3 regions of the Enterobacter cloacae complex sp. HYC033_NIDB genome follow, and region 3 is predicted to be linked to each of the others. Evidence: predicted binding sites of a transcription regulator. Region 3 holds the regulator's gene; each other region holds the start of a gene.
What was found. The regulator LexA, encoded in region 3, represses DNA repair genes until DNA is damaged. The targets are predictions, from matches to a motif close to TNCTGTATGTACATACAGNA.
Positions count from the first base shown of each region.

Region 1: a site for LexA is predicted at 2,902-2,921, ahead of O1721_RS14425 (YebG family protein). Genes of this name have one in related genera too.
Region 2: a site for LexA is predicted at 4,382-4,401, ahead of sbmC (DNA gyrase inhibitor SbmC). Genes of this name have one in related genera too.

Region 1 is NZ_CP115123.1:2,980,482-2,987,889, forward strand. It holds gene O1721_RS14405 (alpha/beta hydrolase) at 1-346, opposite strand, end outside; gene O1721_RS14410 (LysR family transcriptional regulator) at 461-1,345, shown strand; gene catA (type A chloramphenicol O-acetyltransferase) at 1,431-2,108, shown strand; gene O1721_RS14420 (hypothetical protein) at 2,147-2,461, shown strand; gene O1721_RS14425 (YebG family protein) at 2,576-2,887, opposite strand; gene dmsD (Tat proofreading chaperone DmsD) at 2,997-3,611, opposite strand; gene O1721_RS14435 (dimethyl sulfoxide reductase anchor subunit family protein) at 3,656-4,510, opposite strand; gene O1721_RS14440 (DMSO/selenate family reductase complex B subunit) at 4,512-5,129, opposite strand; partial or broken gene ynfE (selenate/tellurate reductase subunit YnfE) at 5,140-7,408, opposite strand, start outside.
Region 2 is NZ_CP115123.1:3,805,990-3,813,397, forward strand. It holds gene O1721_RS18325 (AMP nucleosidase) at 1-94, shown strand, start outside; tRNA gene O1721_RS18330 (tRNA-Asn) at 214-289, opposite strand; gene emmdR (multidrug efflux MATE transporter EmmdR) at 516-1,934, shown strand; tRNA gene O1721_RS18340 (tRNA-Asn) at 2,038-2,113, shown strand; gene O1721_RS18345 (DUF496 family protein) at 2,260-2,595, opposite strand; gene O1721_RS18350 (FUSC family protein) at 2,743-3,801, opposite strand; gene sbmC (DNA gyrase inhibitor SbmC) at 3,893-4,366, opposite strand; gene dacD (serine-type D-Ala-D-Ala carboxypeptidase DacD) at 4,485-5,657, opposite strand; gene sbcB (exodeoxyribonuclease I) at 5,849-7,285, shown strand; gene O1721_RS18370 (APC family permease) at 7,407-7,408, opposite strand, start outside.
Region 3 is NZ_CP115123.1:1,097,646-1,105,053, reverse strand. It holds gene O1721_RS05250 (conjugal transfer protein TraF) at 1-898, opposite strand, end outside; gene O1721_RS05245 (cupin domain-containing protein) at 1,091-1,579, opposite strand; gene zur (zinc uptake transcriptional repressor Zur) at 1,697-2,209, shown strand; gene O1721_RS05235 (CsbD family protein) at 2,257-2,466, opposite strand; gene dinF (MATE family efflux transporter DinF) at 2,586-3,923, opposite strand; gene lexA (transcriptional repressor LexA) at 3,987-4,595, opposite strand; gene O1721_RS05220 (diacylglycerol kinase) at 4,704-5,072, opposite strand; gene plsB (glycerol-3-phosphate 1-O-acyltransferase PlsB) at 5,227-7,408, shown strand, end outside.

The DNA.
Region 1 (7,408 bases), 1.9 Mb from region 3:
AGGCCAGGGTCACGAACCCCTGTTCAGCCAGAGTCTGGGCGTAAAGACCGCTGGATTGTTCTTTAACCGCACCGAATGGTCCACTGACGGCAATCGCCGCCAGCTTCTGGTCGCCGCTGTTCCTGGGAATGTACAGATCGCCGACCAGGGTGATCCCGTATCGGTTCTCGAACGTCACCTTGCGGTGGTCGACTTTATTGCTCTCGGCGAAGGTCTTATCCCAGGTTGTCACCATCGAAACGGGGGCGGCAGGATTTCGTGTTTCTGCATAACTCATTGTTGTCACTCCACTTAATGATGCGCATAGCAGCAGCGCAACGGACAGTTTTTGGGTGAATGTTTGCATAAGAGGTACCGTGTGTTGTTGTAATGCGGTCATTATAGTTAGCAGGAATAGTGCTGATTAGAGGCCAAAGGCTGCTAGGATTAATATCATATTGTTATGAATTGATGAGGCATGATGGCGAAGCGGGAAAACTACAATGAGCTGTATCTGTTTATCCAGGTGGTGCGGGAGGGAAGCTTCACGGCAGCCGCGCAACGGCTCGGGCTGGCACAATCCGGGATCAGTCGATCGGTTCGCGAGCTGGAAGAGCGGCTGGGCGTTCGGCTTCTGGTGCGTACCACGCGCAAACTGTCGCTGACCCACGCCGGGGAGCAACTTTACCAGACCGCTGGTTCAGCCTTTGATGCGCTCGATACCGGGCTGACCAGACTGGCGCATTACCGCCAGACGCCATCCGGCACGGTGCGCATTAATGCCAGCCAGCACGCCATCGAAAAATGCCTGCTGCCAAAGCTCGCTATCTTCAAACAGCGTTACCCGGATATCCGTCTGGAATTGATGAATGAGAGCCGGTTCGTGGATATCATTGCCGAGCGATTCGACGCGGGCGTCCGGCTTGGGCCGGAGGTGGGACAAGGAATGATTGCCGTGCGCATCACGCCCGATATGGAGATGGCTGTGGTTGCCGCTCCGGCGCATTTTCGGCGCTATGGTTTCCCGCAGACGCCCGCCGATCTGGATGCTCATCCCTGCATTGCCTACCAGTTTGCCGACGGTAACCACTATCAATGGGAGCTTGTTCAGGACGGGAAGCATGTTACTCACCGCCCGGAGGGGCAATGGGCCTTTTCCGACAGCTACATGGAGGCCGAAGCGGCCCGGCTGGGACTCGGGTTGGCCTATGTCCCGGTTGAGCTGGTGGCTGACGATCTGGAGCGTGGCACGCTTATACGCGTCTTACAGCGCTACAGCCTGCGGATGGACGGACTGTACCTCTATTATCCACACCGCAACGTATCCCCGGCGTTGAGAGCGGTGATTGATACGCTGAAAATTTAGGGTGCCTCTTCGCTACGGTCTATACAGCCCCTACGTTTGTGATACGCTACTATTTTATATAGCGCAGCTCAACTAAGGCTCTGAAATGACAAAAATAATGCCAGAATATACGGTAGTTGACTTATCACGTTGGGCAAGAAAGGAACACTTTGAAGTATTTCAGGGCTTTGCTCAATCTACATTTAACCAAACGGTTCAGCTGGACATTACCGTGCTGCTAAAGCATATCAAAGAGGTTGGCTGGAAATTTTATCCTGCGATTATTTCCCTTATTTCTGACGTCGTAAACCGGCATCCGGAATTCCGTATGGCCATGAAGGATGATGAGCTTGTAATATGGAATGAGGTTCATCCAAGCTATACCCTTTTCCATAAAGAAACGGAGACATTTTCATCGTTATGGAGTCATTACGATGGAAATATTCACCATTTTCAGCGCGTTTATGCAGAAGATGTTGCCCGCTATGGCAATATCCTTGCTTACTGGCCTAAAGAAGAATCCCGGGAGAATATATTCTTCATATCGGATATTCCGTGGGTCAGTTTTAGCAGTTTTAACGTCAACGTCGCTAACATGCGGAATTTTTTTGCGCCCATGTTCACGTTTGGAAAATACTATAACCAGGATGGAAAGGTCTTGTTGCCTTTCGCCGTTCAGGTCCATCATTCTGTCTGTGACGGTTTCCATGTGGCCAGGCTGATCAACGAGTTACAAGAGTTGTGTGATAATTTACCGCACCATTCAGAGGCGCCCAACGTGTGATTCACGTGTTTTTAACATACGCCTGACGAGGGGAAATAATGGAACCGAATTTTACGCCAGAACAGATTGAAATGATTAACCGCATTGTTTTCGAGCAGATCGAGATCATGCATGAGAAAGTAGCTGAAATAATCGCAGATACAGAGACGGTGGCGCATCAGCGCCTGAAGGATAACCGGATCACTACGACAGATTTCTATCCTGCAAATAAAAACTTCCTGATGATGACCCTTGTACAGGATCTGATAGATAAAGTGCACGGGGGCGATAAGGACCTGGCCAAAACAATGATAACCATGGAAGCAAAAAGGCTGAATATCAGCGTAAACGTTGAGGCGGACAAATCAAGATAACAGGACGTATTTTCAGGGTTACGGTTGATGAATATAAGGTTCAGCCGACCTTAATAAAGCCGCGAGCCGTTTCCGGCCCGCGGCGGCAGGACAGGTGATGAGACGTTCTGACGATCAGGCGGCTTTGACGGCCCGGATTTTTTTGCTGCTGTCCGCATCTGATGCTGTTTTATCCGTTTCAGCATTGAGCTCGGGAAGCTTGCTGGTACGCAGGATATGCTGCACGGACTCTTTCTGCTCGGCGAGATAAAGACCAAGGTTCTCCGCCTGCGTTTCATCCATCTGCATTCCGCTTTGCAACAGCCAGTCGGTAAACGCTTCTGCCATATCGAGCAGTTTGTCGTGAGCGTCAGCCTCTTTCTTACTGGCAAATGTCATTTTTTCTTCACCTTTTCTTACGACAACAAATTTTGTTTCAACAGCCATTGTGTACCCCCGTATACTGTAATTATATACAGTGTAGCAGTTGTGACGTTGTGTTGCAGCAAAAATGTGCGAGCCTGGCCTGCACAACGGGTGGACAAGCCAGGTGCTGTTATCGGTACAGCGTTTTTTCGGCAATCGGGATCAGCAAAGTGGACTGCCATTCCGCCAGCGTCAGCTGGGCAAGTTTACCCAGCGCGGTGTAGAACGGATGGGCCGCGTTTTCAACGAATACGCTAAGGAAACGCGTGCTCCATGGCAGCAGATGCCAGGCAAGAAGCTGGTCGCGTTCTGTTTCGCGACCGTTCTCGGCAAGCCATGCCGCCAGCATCAGCAACGTTCCGAAATGATCTTCAGGCTCATTCTGCTGCATCTCAAAGGCGATATGGTTTTCACGCATCCACTGACGCAACGCGAGGGTCGAATCGCCAAACAGCACGGACTCGCGATCAAGCCAGACCGAGCCCCACGGGGGGGCGGGCAGGGCATACGGGCCAATAAACAGACGCTGCCAGGCGTCTTTCAACGCTTCATCCGATGGGGTCTTAAACATACTGGCGACAGGCAGCAGATTTTCCTCCGCCAGCGGCCAGTCCTGAACCCAGTCACCTGCGGTCAGGGCACTCACCAGCGGCGCGGTCTGCTCGCTGTCTGGAGCGAAATAAAACAGCGCGCCCAGTACCCGGGCGCTGAACGCGAACGATTCGCGGTGTGAGACGTCATTCATTACAACTTTCCTTACTTGCGCGCGGGTAGCCCCGCGCACCTGTGTTAACCTGCAATTGCTAACCCTGCGGTCATATGCAGACCATAAAATAGCCCACGGCCAATCAGTTCACCCAGCGCCACCAGCACGACACCTGCAAACAGGCCGAGCGTTTTTGGCTCCTGACGACGAATCAGCGGGCAGATCCAGCAGCCTAAACCCGCCGCCAGCAACGCGATGCGCCATACCTGAAGCGAACCATAATCCGGAAGCAGGGCGTTAGCCTGCTGGATGGAACTCTGTATTGTCCCCAGCGTATTGCTTTGCAACACGACGACCGCCACGCAGACGATAAGTGCCAGTGCGCTGACTGACGCGGCAAGAGTACTTTTGAATGTCACGTTTGCAACGCGCAGCAGCAGCGCGGCCAGCAGAGGACCAGCCAGAACCATCGTCAGGAAGAAGCTCAGCGTGGTGTAACCCGTATACCAGGTCGGGACAGTCTCAATCTGATAGACCCGGGTCATCGCCCAGACAAAAACGATGCCCAGGATCTGGCTGACAACCAGCCAGATTTTGCCCAAAGCTGGGGGCATTTTACCGATAACCGACACCAGCCACCAGAAACCGCCCACGGCAAAGAAGATCGAACCCGCCGCGATCTCATTACTCAGCGCTGACGCGCCCACGCGGTTAAGCGAGTTGAAGGCACGCAGCGGGGAGCCAAGATGCAGTACCGAGGCCATAAACCCAATACCCATTACCAGCCAGAGAAAAAACAGGCTGCGCACGATGCGCATGCTGGCCTTGTCATCATTTTCCTTAAGCCAGACGAAGCCCATCACGATTAACGCGCCGGCCACGCACTGCCCGAAAACGGTGAAGATCACCAGCGGCCATTCATGCCATCCACTTCCCATCTCACACCTCCTTCGGGTTTGCCAGGTAGCCGGTGGTGTCACCCGTCGGACGGCTGTTGGCGTTAGGTTTAATCACAATACTCGGCTTCGTGAAGTGCGCAGACGGCAGCGGCGCGACGGCAGCAAGCTGACCGTGTTTTTTGCGCAGCTCCTCAATCGGGCCAAAGTCCAGCGCGCGCAGCGGGCAGGATTCGACGCAGATGGGCTTTTTACCGTCCGCCACGCGGCTGTGGCAGCCGTCGCACTTGGTCATGTGGCCTTTGGCGGCATTGTACTGCGGCGCGCCGTACGGGCAGGCCATGTGGCAGTAGCGACAGCCGATGCAGACATCCTCGTCCACCACCACAAAACCGTCGTCGCGCTTGTGCATTGCCCCGCTCGGGCAGACCTTGGTGCAGGCCGGATCTTCGCAGTGGTTGCAGGCAATCGACAGGTAATAGGCGAAGACATTCTGATGCCAGACGCCGTTGTCCTCCTGCCAGTCGCCGCCCGCATATTCATAAATACGCCGGAAGCTGACGTCCGGGGTCAGGTCTTTGTAATCCTTGCAGGCCAGCTCGCAGGTTTTACACCCGGTGCAGCGGCTGGAATCAATAAAAAATCCATACTGGGTAGTCATCGGTTAATCCTTATGCCTTCTCGATCTGCACCAGGTTCGTGTGCTGCGGGTTGCCCTTCGCCAGCGGTGACGGGCGGTGCGTGGTCAGGGTATTGATGCAGGAGCCGTGATCGACACGATCGCCATTCATGTTGGCGTCATGCCAGGCGCCCTGGCCCATCGCGCTTACGCCGGGCATGATGCGCGGGGTGACTTTCGCGGCAATACGCACTTCGCCGCGGTCGTTGAAGACGCGCACCATATCCCCGTTTTTGATTCCACGTTGCTCCGCATCCACAGGGTTAAGCCACACCTCCTGGCGACAGGCGGCCTGGAGCACATCCACGTTGCCGTAGCTGGAGTGGGTACGGGCTTTAAAGTGGAAACCGAACAGTTGCAGCGGGAATTTGCTGCGCTCGGGCGCGTCCCAGCCTTCAAAGGTTGAGGTATAGACCGGCAGCGGGGTGATGGTTTCGTCTTTTTGCAGTTCCCAGGTTGCCGCAATATCCGCCAGCTTGCTGGAGTAGATCTCGATTTTGCCCGACAGGGTTTTCAGCGGATTGGCATCCGGATCGTCACGGAATTTTTTATAGGCCACAAAATGTCCGTTAGGATCTTTGCGCTTATAAATACCCATTTTTTTCAGCGCATCGTAGGATGGCAGCAGCGGATCTTTGGCGACCATTTTGGCGTACAGGTAGCGCAGCCACTGCTCCTGCGTACGGCCTTCGGTGAATTTCTGATGGATATCCGGTCCGAGGCGTTTCGCCACTTCACTCATGATCCAGTAGATGGGCTTGCGCTCGAACTTCGGGGCGGTAACCGGCTGGAGAAAAATCAGGTATCCCATGTTGCCGGCGTAATCGTTGGGGATGATATCTTCCTGCTCGACGGTCATCAGGTCCGGCAGAACAATATCGGCATACTTCGCAGACGAGGTCATAAAGTTGTCGATGACGACGATCGTTTCGCACTTGTTCTCATCCTGCAAAATGTCGTGAGTTTTGTTGATATCGGAATGCTGGTTGATGATGGTATTACCCGCGTAGTTCCAGATGAACTTGATCGGCACATCGAGCTTATCTTTGCCGCGTACGCCGTCGCGCAGGGCGGTCATCTCCGGTCCACGCACGATGGCATCCGTCCAGCTGAAGCAGGAGATTTGCGTTTTCACCGGATTTTCCGGCAGCGGCATGCGTTCGATGGTGATGGTGTAGGTCGATTCGCGCGCGCCGCTGTTGCCGCCGTTAATGCCGACGTTGCCGGTCAGGATCGGCAGCATGGCGATGGCGCGGGACGTTTGCTCCCCGTTAGCCTGACGCTGTGGGCCCCAGCCCTGGCAAATGTAGGCCGGTTTCGCCGAACCGATTTCACAGGCCAGCTTAATGATGCGATCGGCAGGGATGCCCGTTATGCGAGACGCCCACTCAGGGGTTTTCGCGGTTTTGTCATCACCCTGGCCGAGAATATAGGCTTTGTAATGACCATTAGCCGGTGCGCCTTCCGGCAGGGTTTTTTCGTCATAACCCACGCAGTATTTATCGAGGAAAGGTTGATCGACCAGATTTTCATTAATCAGCACCCACGCAATACCTGCCACCAGCGCGGCATCGGTGCCCGGACGAATCGGGATCCACTCGTCTTCACGCCCTGCGGCAGTGTCGGTATAGCGCGGATCGATAACGATCATCCGCGCGTTTGACCGTTCGCGCGCCTGCTCAAGGTAGTAAGTGATCCCGCCGCCGCTCATGCGCGTTTCCGCCGGATTACATCACGACCAGTTTGGTGTTTTCGATATCCGATGTGCTGTTGCCGTCGTTGCTGCCGTAGGTGTAGGGCATTGCGCAGGCGATCTGCGCGGTGCTGTAGGTGCCGTAGTGGCTGAGGAAGCCGCCGTAGCAGTTCATCAGGCGCGCGACCAGCGAGGCATAAGGGGAGGAGCGGGTGATGTTGCCGCCTACAATTCCGGAGGAGTAGTTAATGTAGACCGCTTCGTTGCCGTATTTTTCGACCACGCTTTTCAGGCTCGCGGCGATGGTGTCCAGCGCTTCTTCCCAGGTGATACGCTCAAACTTGCCTTCTCCGCGTTTGCCCACGCGTTTCATCGGATAGTTCAGACGGTCTGGGTGATTAATGCGACGGCGAATTGAACGGCCTCGCAGACAGGCGCGAACCTGATGGTTGCCGTAAATATCCTCGCCGGTATTATCCGTTTCAACCCAGTAGACTTCGTCATCGCGAACGTGCATCCGCAGGGCGCAGCGGCTACCGCAGTTCACCGAGCAGGCGCCCCAGACGAC
Region 2 (7,408 bases), 2.2 Mb from region 3:
GATTGGCATTCGCGCCATCGATTTACTGCGTGCAGAGGGCGACAAACTGCATTCCCGCAAGCTGCGCACCTTCAATGAGCCACCGTTCCGCTGATAACAAGGACCCACTCACCCGGCCTGGGATTCCGTAGGTCGGGTAAGCGGAGCGCCACCCGACAATTTCACGAACGCAGAAAAGCAAAAAGCCTGCTTTAAAAGCAGGCTTTTTAAATTTGGCTCCTCTGACTGGACTCGAACCAGTGACATACGGATTAACAGTCCGCCGTTCTACCGACTGAACTACAGAGGAATCGTTGTGGAGGCTTATCTTAGCGGCGAAAAAACTTTTGTCAAACCTGATCTCAGGCAAAAGCGTTTGTTTGATGATTCTGTCGTCATTTTGTTGTAAATCCAAACATAATTTTATGGAAAATACTTTGCAGGATACGCATTTCTGCCCCATCATTTGAAATGGAGTTTCAACTTTCTCGCTAAGGTCCATTTTGAACGTCACCGCACCCCTACGCCAGGCGATTATGCGCACGCCCTGGTATGCAAAACGTAAGAGCTATCGAGTTCTGTTCTGGCGTGAAATCACCCCCCTTGCCGTGCCTATTTTCCTGGAGAATACCTGCGTCCTGCTAATGGGGGTGCTGAGCACCTTTCTGGTGAGCTGGCTCGGTAAAGAAGCCATGGCCGGGGTAGGGCTGGCGGATAGTTTCAACATGGTTGTGATGTCCTTCTTTGCCGCTATCGATCTCGGTACGACGGTGGTGGTGGCGTTTAGCCTGGGCAAGCTTGATCCGAAGCGTGCCCGCGAAGCGGCCAGACAGTCGCTAATGATCATGACCCTCTTTTCGATCATCCTTGCGGCGGTTATCCATTATTACGGCAAAGAAATTATCGACATTGTCGCGGGAGAAGCGACCAGCGAGGTGAAGGATCTGGCTCTCACCTACCTGGAAATGACGGTGCTGAGTTATCCGGCGGCTGCCATCGCGCTGATTGGTAGCGGTGCGCTTCGTGGAGCAGGAAATACCAAAATTCCGCTGCTGATCAACGGCGGCATGAACATCCTGAATATCATTATCAGCAGCGTTTTGATTTACGGCGTCTTTTCCTGGGAGGGGCTGGGCTTTGTCGGCGCGGGTTTGGGGCTAACCATTTCCCGCTATATTGGTGCGGCGGCGATAATTGGCGTACTGATGGCGGGAATTACGCCATCGCTGCGCCTGACGCTGAAAAGCTATTTCCGTCCGCTTAACTTCGCCATTATCTGGGAAGTGATGGGGATCGGGATTCCGGCCAGCATCGAATCCGTGTTGTTTAACGGTGGGAAACTGCTGACGCAGATGTTTGTTGCCGGGATGGGAACGGACGTCATCGCCGGCAACTTTATTGCCTTCTCCATCGCCTCGCTCATTAACCTGCCGGGAAACGCGCTGGGGTCGGCGTCGACGATCATCACCGGCAGACGCCTCGGAAAGGGGCAGATAGGGCAGGCGGAACGGCAACTTCGGCACGTCTTCTGGCTTTCAACTATTGGACTGACGGCGATTGCGTGGGGAACTGCGCCTTTTGCCGGGCTGATGGCCTCGTTCTATACGCATGAAAATGACGTGAAAGAGGTCGTGAAGGTGCTCATTTGGCTCAACGCGGCGTTTATGCCAATTTGGGCCGCGTCCTGGGTACTTCCTGCCGGGCTGAAAGGGGCGCGCGATGCCCGGTTTGCGATGTGGGTCTCCATGCTCGGCATGTGGGGCTGTCGCGTTGTGGCGGGCTACACGCTGGGGGTAATGTTGGGTATGGGCGTTGTCGGCGTCTGGCTGGGGATGTTCCTTGACTGGGCCGTGCGCGGGGCGCTGTTCTACTGGCGCATGGTGAGCGGGCGCTGGCTGTGGAAATATCCGCGAAAAAAACCGGAGCAGGAGGTTTCGGAAACGGCAAGTGCCTGACAAATGTGCGAAGTGGAGAATAAATCGGCAAACGATTGAAAATCTGCATTCACCCTTTGACATCCTCAGGGCGCATCGATAATATGCGCCCCGTTCACACGATTCCTCTGTAGTTCAGTCGGTAGAACGGCGGACTGTTAATCCGTATGTCACTGGTTCGAGTCCAGTCAGAGGAGCCAAATTTAAAAAGCCTGCTTTTAGAGCAGGCTTTTTGCTTTTTTGCGTTCGTGAAATTGTCGGGTGGCGGCTTCACCTTACCCGACCTACGTGATAACAGTCCTGTAGGCCCGGTAAGCGCAGCGTCACCGGGCAACAGAGTGTGCGATTACTCGCCTTTAGCGTCGACGTTTTTGATTTCGCCCATCACTTTCAGCTTCTTGGAGATGTCGCGACGCTCTTTGGACAGCTCAGCGTTTTTGATGATGTAGTCATCAACGCGATCTTCATAATCGCTCTTCATGCTGGCGATGATGCCCTGAATAGCTTCAACGCTCATACCTGGCTTGATGTAGTCGCTCAGGTTGTCCAGCAGCAGGACACGTTTCTGGTTGTCACGGATCTTCTTCTCTACGTCCTGGATTTCGCGCTGTAGCTTGTTTTTGCGGCGGAACAGGCGGACGAACTCCAGAACATCCTGGAACGAAGGCTTGGTAGTTTCCATTTTTACACCCCTGATAATGTGAGATTCGGATTCGTTAAAGCAACCGTTTTAACAGACAGCGGCTGCGAATGACAATGAGTATATCGTTTAAAACCATCATAACCCTAATTGTTGCTGAATCGAAGCAGCAGGCATCACATACGCTTTTTATTTGCGCAGTGCCCGGCAAATCAGCTGCGATAACAACTCCAGCTGTCGCGCCAGCTCCATACTCAGCCAGACATAACCATGGATGGGCGTTTCCGCCACATTGTCTCCCTGGCGCTCATTCATCAGCTGTTTAAGCTCGGCGACGATTTCGTTCAGCCGCTCGCTGTTCGCCCGTATCGGCTGTGGGTTACCTTCATATAGCGCATGGGCGATGGTCAGCAGGGTTTGTTGCGTCATCTGCTGCGTCTCTTTCAGCGTATGCGCGTTGAGCATCAGAAGATGGCTGGGGCGTGAGGCCCAGTGGGCATTGATTTGCAGTTCAAGCATACAGACCAGATTACGGCTGACCGTCTGAATAGCTTCAAAAATGGCTTTCTGGATATGGGTTTCTTTGCTTGCCGGGGTAATCAACCCGCGCATTTTGACCACATCATTGAGGATTTTTTGCAGGTGCTTTTCCAGACGCGGGCGCTCAATCAGATTCGGCGAAAACCCGGCCTGGTAGACCCGGTTAAATGCCGTGACGTAGTTTGCCATCTGAATGCGCCAGTGCAGGAAGGCGCGCTGCGGCCAGATGCCGGTAAACAGCATGGCGAGCAACGAGCCGAGGATCACGTCCCCGCTTCGCCACAATGCGGTGGTCATATCGCCCGCCGGTGCGCCGACCACAACCGCGAGCGTAATGCCAATCAGCAGCGCCTGATACGGTTTCTTGCCAAGGGCAAGCCACCCGCAAAGAAACATCGCCACCGCGCACCACAGCAACATGAACGGAAACGAAATCAGCTCCAGCTTCAGGGCGATAAGCCCAAGCGCTGAGCCTAAAACGGTGCCGCCTATGCGTTCGAAAGCGCGCGGGACCACGTTCCCCCAGAATGAGATCGGCCCCATCACCACCACCAGCGTGATCAGCGGCCACGTCCCTTCCGGGATATCCAGCAGACGAACCAGTACGAAGGTCAACACAAACGCCAGCGCAATGCGGCAACCGTGCACCACGCGATAATGTTTGTATAACCGAATTTCAAAAGGGGTTAATGACTTGTCGGGGCGCACACCCGTCTCCAGCTCTACGGCAAACCACAATTGTACTGTGTTTTCAGCCGGGTGGATCGCGCCCGGCTGAAAAACCCTGCATTCCGCAGGATTATCCCACTTTGTGCTCTACCGGTACAAACATCTCAATATCCCAGTAGCCGTCAGCATTGCCATCGTTAAGATAACGTTCGAAGCAGGGTTTTGGTGCAATCTGGAATTTGTTGTCTTGCAGCAGGGAGTTGAAGAACTGATACCATGGAGTGGCGAAATCATGATTTTCGACGCGCGCGGCGGCAATAGCATACTCTCCGGCAGCAATTTCGGTCATCATCACCCCTTCGCTGTTTTCAGGAATAGTGAAATCGTCCGTTACCGTTACGGCGGTAACGCAGCGGAGCTTTTCTGCCGGCACGTCATCCGGATTGTCATAATAAACGGCCACCCACTCCTGCGGCTGAATATGACGCCCGTCTACCCACATGACCAGCTGTTCAAATCCCTGCTTGACCGTCTTTTCCCACGGCCCCACGAGATGAAAGCCAGCGATCGTACGTTTCTGTTGCTGCCTGATGCTGTAGTCCATGCTGCCTCCGTTCATTACTGTATATATATACACTGTAAAGCAGAATCGAGATTAACGGCAAACCAGGAGTGTTTATTATGTGAGCAGACTCGCAACACTGCCAGTCTGCCCAAAAAGGTCAGAGTTTATGATGCAGATAATCGCCAATACGGGAGAAAAGGCCGCCCTTTTCAACGCTTTCCAGCGTAACCAATGGCCAGTGCGCGACCACCTTGTCACGATCGTACAGCTGGATCTCCCCTACCCGCTGATGCGCGGCGATCGGCGCTTCCAGCTCTTTTTTATCCATCACGTATTTCGCCTTGATGTTCGGCACTTCCGATTTGGGTAATGCCAGCCAGAAGTCCTGATCCGTGCCCAGCGCGATCTGCTCTTTATCGCCGTACCAGATGCGCTCGGTTCCCACTTTTTTACCGTTATGCAGGATCTGCACCGTATCAAAATTTTGCTGTCCCCAGTGCAGCAGCTTGCGCGCCTGATCTTCACGTCCTTTCGGGCTGTCTGCCCCCATCACCACAGCAATCAGTCGACGCTGACCGTCCACCGCGGAGGCAATCAGGTTAAAGCCCGCGCCCGAGGTGTGACCCGTTTTCAGGCCATCCACGTTCATGGTCTTATCCCACAGCAGGCCGTTGCGGTTCTGCTGGGTGATGCCGTTCCAGGTCAGGCTCTTTTCGCTGTACATGTGATAGAACTCAGGCTCGCCGTGAATGATGGCCCGGGAAAGCACGGCGAGATCGTAAGCGGAGCTGTGCTGACCCGGTGCATCCAGCCCGTGTACGGTTTCGAAGTGGGTATCGCGCAGGTTCAGCTTTTCAACGTAGTCATTCATCATCCTGACGAACTGCGGCTGACCGCCCGCCACGTGATCCGCCAGCGCCACGCAGGCGTCATTGCCGGAATCAACAATCAGGCCGCGGCTGAGATCGCGCACGGAAACCCGATCGCCCTCCTTCAGAAACATCAGCGACGAACCGTCAAAGACCGGATTGCCTTTTGCCCATGCGTCACGTCCGACCGTCACAATGTCATCGGGGCTGATGCGGTGGCTATCAATGGCACGATCGACAACGTACCCCGTCATCAGTTTGGTCAGGCTCGCCGGATTACGCTGCTGATGTTCGTTGCCCGCCGTTAAGATTTGACCCGTGGTGTAATCCATCAATACCCAGGAGCCAGCCTGGATGGCAGGCGGCTGAGGTGAAAAATCCAGCGGCTCGGCAGCCAGCGCGGATGAAATACTCGAAACGAGTAAAGAAACAGCAATAAACAGACGGCGTTTCAACGGTATATCCTCAGGTCAGTAAAAATCGATGACCTTTTTACGGGAGTTCTGATGTCGTTACCTGCCTTAATTGCAAAAAAATGTGACAGCACGCAGATTTTTTCGGAACAAATCTCGCAAATTTCTTGCCTGACGGTGCTTTTTATTCGGACTGCTCACCCCAATCGTTTACCATAGAGAAGTCAATTTTTAACAGGATGAGATTACTGGTGTCTGACTCTGCCGCGCGCCCGACTTTTTTGTTCCACGATTACGAAACCTTTGGCACCCATCCGGCGCTGGACCGACCGGCGCAGTTTGCGGCTATCCGAACCGATGACGAATTTAACGTCATTGGCGAACCCGAGGTGTTTTACTGTAAGCCCGCCGATGACTATCTGCCGCAGCCGGGCGCGGTGATGGTAACGGGCATCACGCCTCAGGAAGCGCGGGATAAAGGCGTTAGCGAAGCAGAATTTGCCCGTCGCATCCACGACCTGTTCACGGTGCCCAATACCTGCGTGTTGGGTTATAACAACATCCGTTTTGACGATGAAGTGACGCGCAATATCTTCTACCGCAACTTCTACGATCCGTATGCCTGGAGCTGGCAGAACCGTAATTCACGCTGGGATTTGCTGGATATCATGCGCGCCTGCTATGCGCTGCGCCCGGAGGGGATTAACTGGCCGGAGAACGACGACGGCTTGCCGAGCTTCAGGCTCGAGCACCTGACGCGGGCCAACGGCATTGAGCACAGCAACGCCCACGACGCGATGGCAGACGTTTACGCGACCATCGCTATGGCGAAACTTGTAAAAACCGCGCAGCCGCGCCTGTTTGAGTATCTGTTGAGCCATCGCAGCAAGCAAAAGCTGATGACGCTAATTGACGTGCCGCAGATGAAACCGCTGGTGCATATTTCAGGGATGTTCAGTGCGTGGCGCGGGAATACAAGCTGGGTGGCGCCGCTTGCCTGGCATCCGGACAACCGTAACGCCGTCATCATGGTGGATCTCGCCGGAGATATCTCCCCGCTGCTTGAGCTCGACAGCGACACCTTACGTGAACGGCTCTATACGCCGAAAGAGGCGCTGGGTGACCTGCCAGCCGTACCGGTAAAACTGGTGCACATCAATAAGTGCCCGGTGCTGGCGCAGGCCAACACGCTGCGCCCGGAAGACGCCGACCGGCTGGGGATTAACCGTCAGCACTGCCTCGATAACCTGAAAGTGCTGCGCGACAACCCGCATGTGCGCGAGAAAGTCGTCGCCATTTTTGCCGAAGCAGAGCCGTTCGTGCCGTCTGAGAATGTGGATGCGCAGCTTTATAACGGCTTCTTCAGCGACGCCGATCGCGCGGCGATGAATATCGTGCTGCAAACTGACCCGCGTAACCTGCCCGCGCTGGATATCACCTTCGCAGATAAGCGCATTGAGAAGCTGATGTTTAATTATCGCGCGCGCAACTATCCCGGCACGCTGGATGAAGCAGAGCAGGAACGCTGGTTACAGCATCGGCGCAACGTGTTTACGCCGGAGTTTCTTAATAGCTACGCCCAGGAGCTGGAGATGCTTTACGGTCAGTATGAAGGGAATGCTGAGAAGCAGGCGCTGCTGAAAGCGCTGTTCCAGTATGCGCAAGAAATTGTCTGAGTAGCGGGTACAAAAAAGCCGGAGGCGATGTCTCCGGCTTTTTTTTGCCGGGTGGCGCTAACGCTTACCCGGCCTACGAAACTGTAGGTCGGGTTGAGCATAGCCGTCACCCGACACAGTCTT
Region 3 (7,408 bases):
TATCGCGCGACATCAGGTTTTGCCCGCTCACGCCGACCGTCCAGTTTTCACCAAAATCAGCAGCAATACCGGCATCGACGTTGAAGCCAGTGTCGTCGGTACGGTAGCGGCTGTCGTTCCACTTATTACTGTCGTAATCGTAGATTGAGGTGGTGTAGTTATAGAGCCAGGTTTTTTGCAACTTCGGCGTGACGCCAACGGAAACCGGAACGCCGCCAAGATCGAACTGACGGGCCACCGCAATACCGTAGTCGGACACAATCGCCCCCCGACCAGACGCCGTAGAGTTAAGGTTTTTGGTGATCTGATCGGTACCGTTTAGCGCGGCATCCAGCGCCACACCGGCAGCCACCGCATCGCTTCGTTGTATACCGCGCAGATAATCAATGTCCTGCTGATCGATTGAAGAGCTGACCCGGCCATGGGCATAGCCTTTTGCCATAAAGGCCACGGAAAGAATATCGTTAGGGATACTGACGGCAATCCCCGCCCCTGCGGTGGCGTGTGCGGTCTTGCCTTTCAGGTAGTCCAGTTCATCAGCGAGATCTTTCGCTGCGCCCTGGAACTGATTGATCGAACCTAATGGATTGGTGATAACTTCAATGGGGGTCAGACTATCAACCACATCCTTGTAATGATTGATTTTGTCGTTAATGGTATCAATCTCGTCCTGAAGATTGTCTTCATCGGTCACCTGCACGCCAACGGACGGCAAAATGACCGTCACATCATCCTCTGGCTTAGATTTTGCCAGTAACGCGGGGTTGATTAACGCCCCGCTGCCATAGCTCCCTGCCGCGACACCCGTTCCGCCCATTGCGTCGCTACGCGCTTCCGTCCAGGTATTGGCTGCTCCCGCCTGATTTGCCATAAAAAAGGAGACAGCGATGCTAACCATCGAAAATTTAAAATGTTTTTTCACAGTGTGCTCGTAAATAGTTTGTTATTAGTTAACCCTGTCTGTTATCACCCAAACAGGAACGAACTTTTGCTGTGAATAAGTGCAAAAAGACCCGCTATTTCCTTAAGTTAAATTCCATCCCGGCCTGTTGTAATATGTGACGACCATCAATATTTATAGAAGAGGAAATTATTTTCGCCCAGGTTTTCCATCGTGCGGCCCAAAAAACTGAGGCGGATGGTCGACCCAGCGGTCTTCGCGCGTCGCGGCATACACCGGATTGAGCGGATAGTAGATGCGGTTATGTTTTTTATTGGCCTCACCCACCACCAGTAAGCGCACCTCTTCATCGGTATTGTTGATAAAGGTATGACACACGCCCGTCCCGGCTGGAAATCCCACGCTGTCTCCGGGTTCGAGCTTCCATAAATAGCCATTGATCCAGGCCTCAGGGTAACCCTCCAGAACGTAAACAAACTCCTCTTCGTCGCTTTCCGCATGCGGATAAGACGTACGGCGTCCGGGTGGCAGCCGTTCATGGTGAATACCAATGCGGCCGAGACCCAGCCTGCGGGCCAGCGGCGCGCCAACAGAAAAACGTTCGTTGCTGTCAGGATACGTTGCGTCATCAGCGCCTTCCACGTCCCGCCAGTGCCGAATACAGTCAGGTCTTTTCATTTTGCGATCTCCTGATTTGCGATGCGTCAGGTATAGCACAGCCTGGCGGATCTCGGTGTTTTTAGCAGAACATGGTAAAGTGAGTGTTTTCACCCCTTACCATATCCGAGGTGCCCGATGGACAAGTCCACAAAAGAGCTGTTAGCGCAAGCTGAAAAGCTGTGCGCGCAACGCAATGTGCGCCTGACCCCGCAGCGCCTTGAGGTACTGCGTCTGATGAGCCTGCAACAGGGTGCCATCAGCGCCTACGATCTGCTCGATCTGCTGCGTGAAAGCGAGCCGCAGGCAAAACCGCCGACCGTTTATCGGGCGCTGGATTTTCTGCTGGAGCAAGGGTTTGTGCATAAAGTGGAATCAACAAACAGCTATGTGCTGTGCCATCTTTTTGACCAGCCAACTCACACGTCCGCCATGTTTATCTGCGATCGCTGTGGTGTGGTGAAGGAAGAGTGTGCGGAAGGTGTGGAAGATATTATGCATACGCTGGCAGCCAGAATGGGCTTTGCGCTGCGCCATAACGTGATTGAAGCCCACGGCTTATGTTCTGCCTGCGTGGAGGTGGAGTCATGCCGCCATCAGGATGCCTGTCAGCACGATCACTCTATCCTGGTCAAGAAAAAGCCGCGTTAAAGCCAAAGAAAAAGGCGGCTCAGGGCCGCCCTTGGGGATAGTGCCGGTTACCAGCGGTAGTCGTTACGGGTTTCCCAGTCTTTGACTTCATTTTCCGCCTGATCTTTTTCGTAACCGTAGCGCTCCTGGATTTTACCTACCAGCTGATCGCGCTTACCTTCAATGACGGTCATATCGTCATCTGTCAGCTTACCCCACTGTTCTTTCGCTTTACCTTTGAATTGCTTCCAGTTGCCGCCGATTTCGTCTTTATTCATAATCGTGTCCTCGTGTTAAGCGTCTATGAGTATCGTCCGCTTCGTTCTTTTCTGCTGGACGTGATTATTATTGTAGTTAAGGATTCGGCAGTTGTTTTTATATTCGGAATCTTTAACCGTTACGATATATCGTGCGGGGCTGGAAACCAGGTATTGTTTCGCCAGTGACGATGCCAGATAACGGCCAGCGAAAGGCCACGCAGTGAGAGAAACACCGCCAGCGCCAGCCACAGACCATGATTGCCGAGATACGGCAGGGTTAGCAGCGTCAGGCCGAACCCCGCCGCCGCGACGGCCATGCTGTTGCGCATCTCCGCCCCTCGCGTCGCACCAATAAACATGCCGTCCAGCAAATAGCACCACACGCCCACCACCGGTAATACTACCTGCCAGAGGATGTAGCGATCGGCCAGCTCACGTAGCGCGGGCAACGAGGTGAGTAGCGCGACAATATGCCCACCAAAACAGGCGTACACCAGAGCAAAGACCAGCGCCACCAGGCCCGCCTGACGACAGGCAGCACGCCAGACCTCACGTAACTGGCCGCTTTCACGCGCGCCATAGGCCTGCCCTGAATGCGCCTCGACGGCGTAAGCAAAACCATCCAGCGCATAAGCGGTAAAGGTCAGTAACGTCATGAGCACTGCGTTGACTGCGACGATTTCAGGCCCAAGACGCGCACCAAAAACGGTTAATGCACCAAAGCAGAGTTGCAGCAGAAGCGAACGGAGCATGATGTCGCGATTAAGCGCCAGCAGCTTACGAATGTTGCCGCGCCAGGCCGATTTCAGCAGATCCAGGGTGATACCGCGCATCGCCAGCACGCGCCAGACCATCCCCAAACCGATCAGCAGCGTACCGTACTCGGCAATCGCCGTGGCCAGCGCCGCGCCCCGGACGTTCATGTGCAGCCCCATCACCAGCCAGAGATCGAGCACAATGTTAAGCAGGTTGCCCACCACCAGTAGGATCACCGGTGCGCGGGCGTACTGCACGCCCAGCAGCCAGCCCAGCAAGACCAGGTTTGCCAGTGAAGCGGGCGCGCTGAGCCAGCGAATTTCGAGGAACCGCCGGGCCTGTTCCAGTACGGCATCGCTGCCGCCTACAATATGGAGCGCAAGATCAATCAGCGGCGTACGCAACAGAACGATTAACGCGCCAGCACCGAATGCCAGAATGAGCGGCTGAACCAGCGCACGCGCCAGACGCAGAGGATCTTTTGCACCATACGCCTGGGCCGTCAGGCCTGTCGTACTCATGCGCAGAAAAAGCAGCAGCATAAAGAGGAAGCTGGTCGCCGTTGCGCCGATCGCGACGCCGCCAAGATAAATCGGCGAATCGAGATGCCCGATAACCGCCGTATCCACCAGCCCCAGCAGAGGAACGGTAATATTGGAAAAAATCATCGGTAGCGCAAGACGCCACAACGCCTTATCGGCAGAAGTTAGCAGTGCCATGGAAATTACCGGAATCAGAAAACAGGCCAGGCTGTAGAGGAACTACAGCCTGTCAGGAAGAGATTACAGCCATTCACCGTTGCGGATAACGCCGACCGCCAGCCCTTCAATAGAGAAGCTCTGCTCGCGGAGATCCACCACAATCGGGGAGAATTCATTGTTTTCAGGCAGAAGCTGCACGGTATTGCCTTGTTTTTTCAGGCGCTTAACCGTCACTTCATCATCAATGCGCGCCACCACGACTTGCCCGTTACGCACGTCCTGCGTTTTGTGTACCGCCAGCAGATCGCCATCCAGAATACCGATATCTTTCATGGACATTCCGCTAACGCGCAGCAGGAAATCGGCGCTCGGCTTGAACATGCCTGGGTCAACCTGATAGTGCCCTTCGATGTGCTGCTGCGCCAGCAGAGGTTCACCTGCGGCAACGCGGCCCACCAGCGGAATACCGCTCTCTTCTTCCACAAGCAGACGAATGCCGCGTGAGGCGCCGGAAACAATCTCAATCACGCCCTTACGCGCCAGCGCTTTAAGGTGCTCTTCGGCAGCATTAGGAGAACGGAAGCCCAGACGCTGCGCAATTTCTGCACGCGTGGGTGGCATACCCGTCTGGCCGATATGATCCCGAATGAGATCAAACACCTCTTGCTGCCTGGTCGTTAACGCTTTCATACCGCCCCCTGGGTGTATATACAGTTATGCTGTGAGTATATACAGTCAAAGGCGATTTTGGAACCAAAAACTGCACAAAAAACCAGGGACTTAATTATTCCTCGAGGCTCATCGGAAATGCGACCAAAGCAGCGTGACCCAGGTGATCGCCGCAGTGATAATCGCCAGCAGTACGGCAGCGGAACCCATGTCTTTCGCCCGGCCAGACAGTTCATGGAATTCCGACCCGATTCGGTCAACAACGGCCTCAATAGCGCTATTCAGAATTTCCACTATCATCACCAGAAGGACAGATCCGATGAGCAGTACGCGGGTGATAGCATCAACATCAAGGAAGCAGGCGATGACAACGGCAACGATTGCGGCAACCGCTTCCTGGCGGAAAGCGGCTTCATTAACCCATGCCGCGCGGAAACCTTTCCATGAATAACCGGCAGCTTTAATGATTCGAGTTAACCCAGTGGTATTATTGGCCATTAAAAGAACCTTTTATGATAAATAGCGTCTGTAACTAAAGCCGCAGCGCGTTTTGCTGCAACCTGAAGTATGACGGGTAACAACAGAAATTTTGCGCGCTTTCTGTTATCCTTGCGCCGCAATTGCATTATTAACCAGAGGCTTTACATCGTTTATGTCCGGCTGGCCACGAATTTACTACAAATTACTTAATTTACCATTAAGCGTACTGGTAAAAAGTAAGTCTATCCCAGCAGAACCTGCGCTGGAATTAGGGCTCGATACGTCGCGCCCTATTATGTACGTTTTGCCTTATAACTCGAAGGCAGACCTGCTGACGCTTCGCGCTCAATGTCTGGCGCACGATTTACCTGACCCGCTCGAACCGCTGGAAGTCGACGGTACGCTGCTGCCGCGCTACGTGTTCATCCATGGCGGACCGCGCGTGTTCACCTATTACACGCCGAAAGAAGAGTCCATTAAGCTGTTCCATGATTACCTTGATCTGCACCGCAGCAACCCCGATCTGGACGTGCAGATGGTGCCGGTGTCGGTGATGTTTGGCCGCCGTCCGGGGCGTGAAAAAGGGGAAGAGAACCCGCCGCTGCGTATGCTCAACGGCATTCAGAAGTTCTTCGCCGTCTCCTGGCTAGGACGCGACAGCTTTGTCCGCTTCTCACCTTCCGTTTCACTGCGCCGCATGGCGGATGAACACGGCACTGACAAAATCATTGCGCAAAAGCTGGCGCGCGTTGCGCGTATGCACTTTGCACGTCAGCGTCTGGCGGCCGTTGGGCCACGTCTCCCGGCGCGTCAGGATCTGTTCAACAAGCTGCTGGCTTCCAAAGCGATTGCCCGTGCCGTAGAAGATGAAGCGCGCAGCAAGAAAATTTCGCACGAGAAAGCGCAGCAGAACGCAATCGCGCTGATGGAAGAGATCGCCGCGAACTTCTCCTACGAGATGATTCGCCTCTCTGACCGTATCCTCGGCTTTACGTGGAACCGCCTCTATCAGGGGATTAACGTCCACAACGCCGAGCGCGTGCGTCAGTTAGCGCACGACGGCCACGAAATTGTCTATGTGCCCTGCCACCGCAGCCACATGGACTACCTGTTGCTCTCTTACGTGCTCTATCACCAGGGGCTGGTGCCGCCGCATATTGCTGCCGGTATCAACCTGAACTTCTGGCCAGCAGGCCCGATATTCCGCCGTCTGGGTGCGTTCTTCATTCGTCGTACCTTCAAAGGTAACAAGCTCTACTCCACCGTCTTCAGGGAGTATCTGGGCGAGCTGTTCAGCCGCGGTTATTCCGTGGAGTACTTTGTTGAAGGTGGTCGCTCGCGTACCGGTCGTCTGCTCGATCCGAAGACCGGCACGCTGTCGATGACCATTCAGGCCATGCTGCGTGGCGGTACGCGTCCTATCACGCTGGTGCCTATTTACATCGGTTATGAACACGTGATGGAAGTGGGCACCTACGCGAAAGAGCTGCGCGGTGCGACCAAAGAGAAAGAGAGTCTGCCGCAGATGCTGCGTGGGCTGAGTAAACTGCGCAACCTCGGCCAGGGCTACGTGAACTTTGGTGAGCCCCTGCCGTTGATGACATATCTGAACCATCATGTTCCGGAGTGGCGCGAGTCTATCGATCCTATCGAAGCGGTACGTCCGGCCTGGCTGACGCCAACGGTCAACGGCATTGCATCCGAGCTGATGGTACGCATCAACAATGCTGGTGCGGCAAACGCCATGAACCTGTGTTGTACTGCGCTTCTGGCCTCCCGCCAGCGTTCACTGACCCGCGAACAGCTGACCGAGCAGATTGACTGCTACCTGGATATCATGCGCAACGTGCCGTATTCCGTTGATTCGACCGTGCCGTCTGCCACCGCCAGCGAGCTGATCGATCACGCGTTGCAGATGAACAAGTTCGAAGTCGAGAAAGATACGATTGGTGACATCATCATTCTGCCGCGCGAGCAGGCCGTGCTGATGACCTACTACCGCAATAACATCACGCACATGCTGATGCTGCCGTCGCTGATGGCGGCCATTATTACCCAGCACCGCCGGATTTCGCGTCAGGAGCTGCTGCGCCATATTCAGGCCATCTACCCAATGCTGAAAGCGGAGCTGTTCCTGCGCTGGAGTAAGGATGAACTGGCGGCAGAGCTCGATAAAATGACGGCAGAGATGCATCGTCAGGGGCTGATTACCATCAGTGATGATGAACTGCATATCAATCCGTCACGTTCCCGTACCTTGCAGCTTCTGGCTTCCGGTGCGCGTGAGACGTTGCAGCGCTACGCCATTACCTTCTGGTTGCTGAGTGCAAATCCGTCCATCAACCGCGGTACGC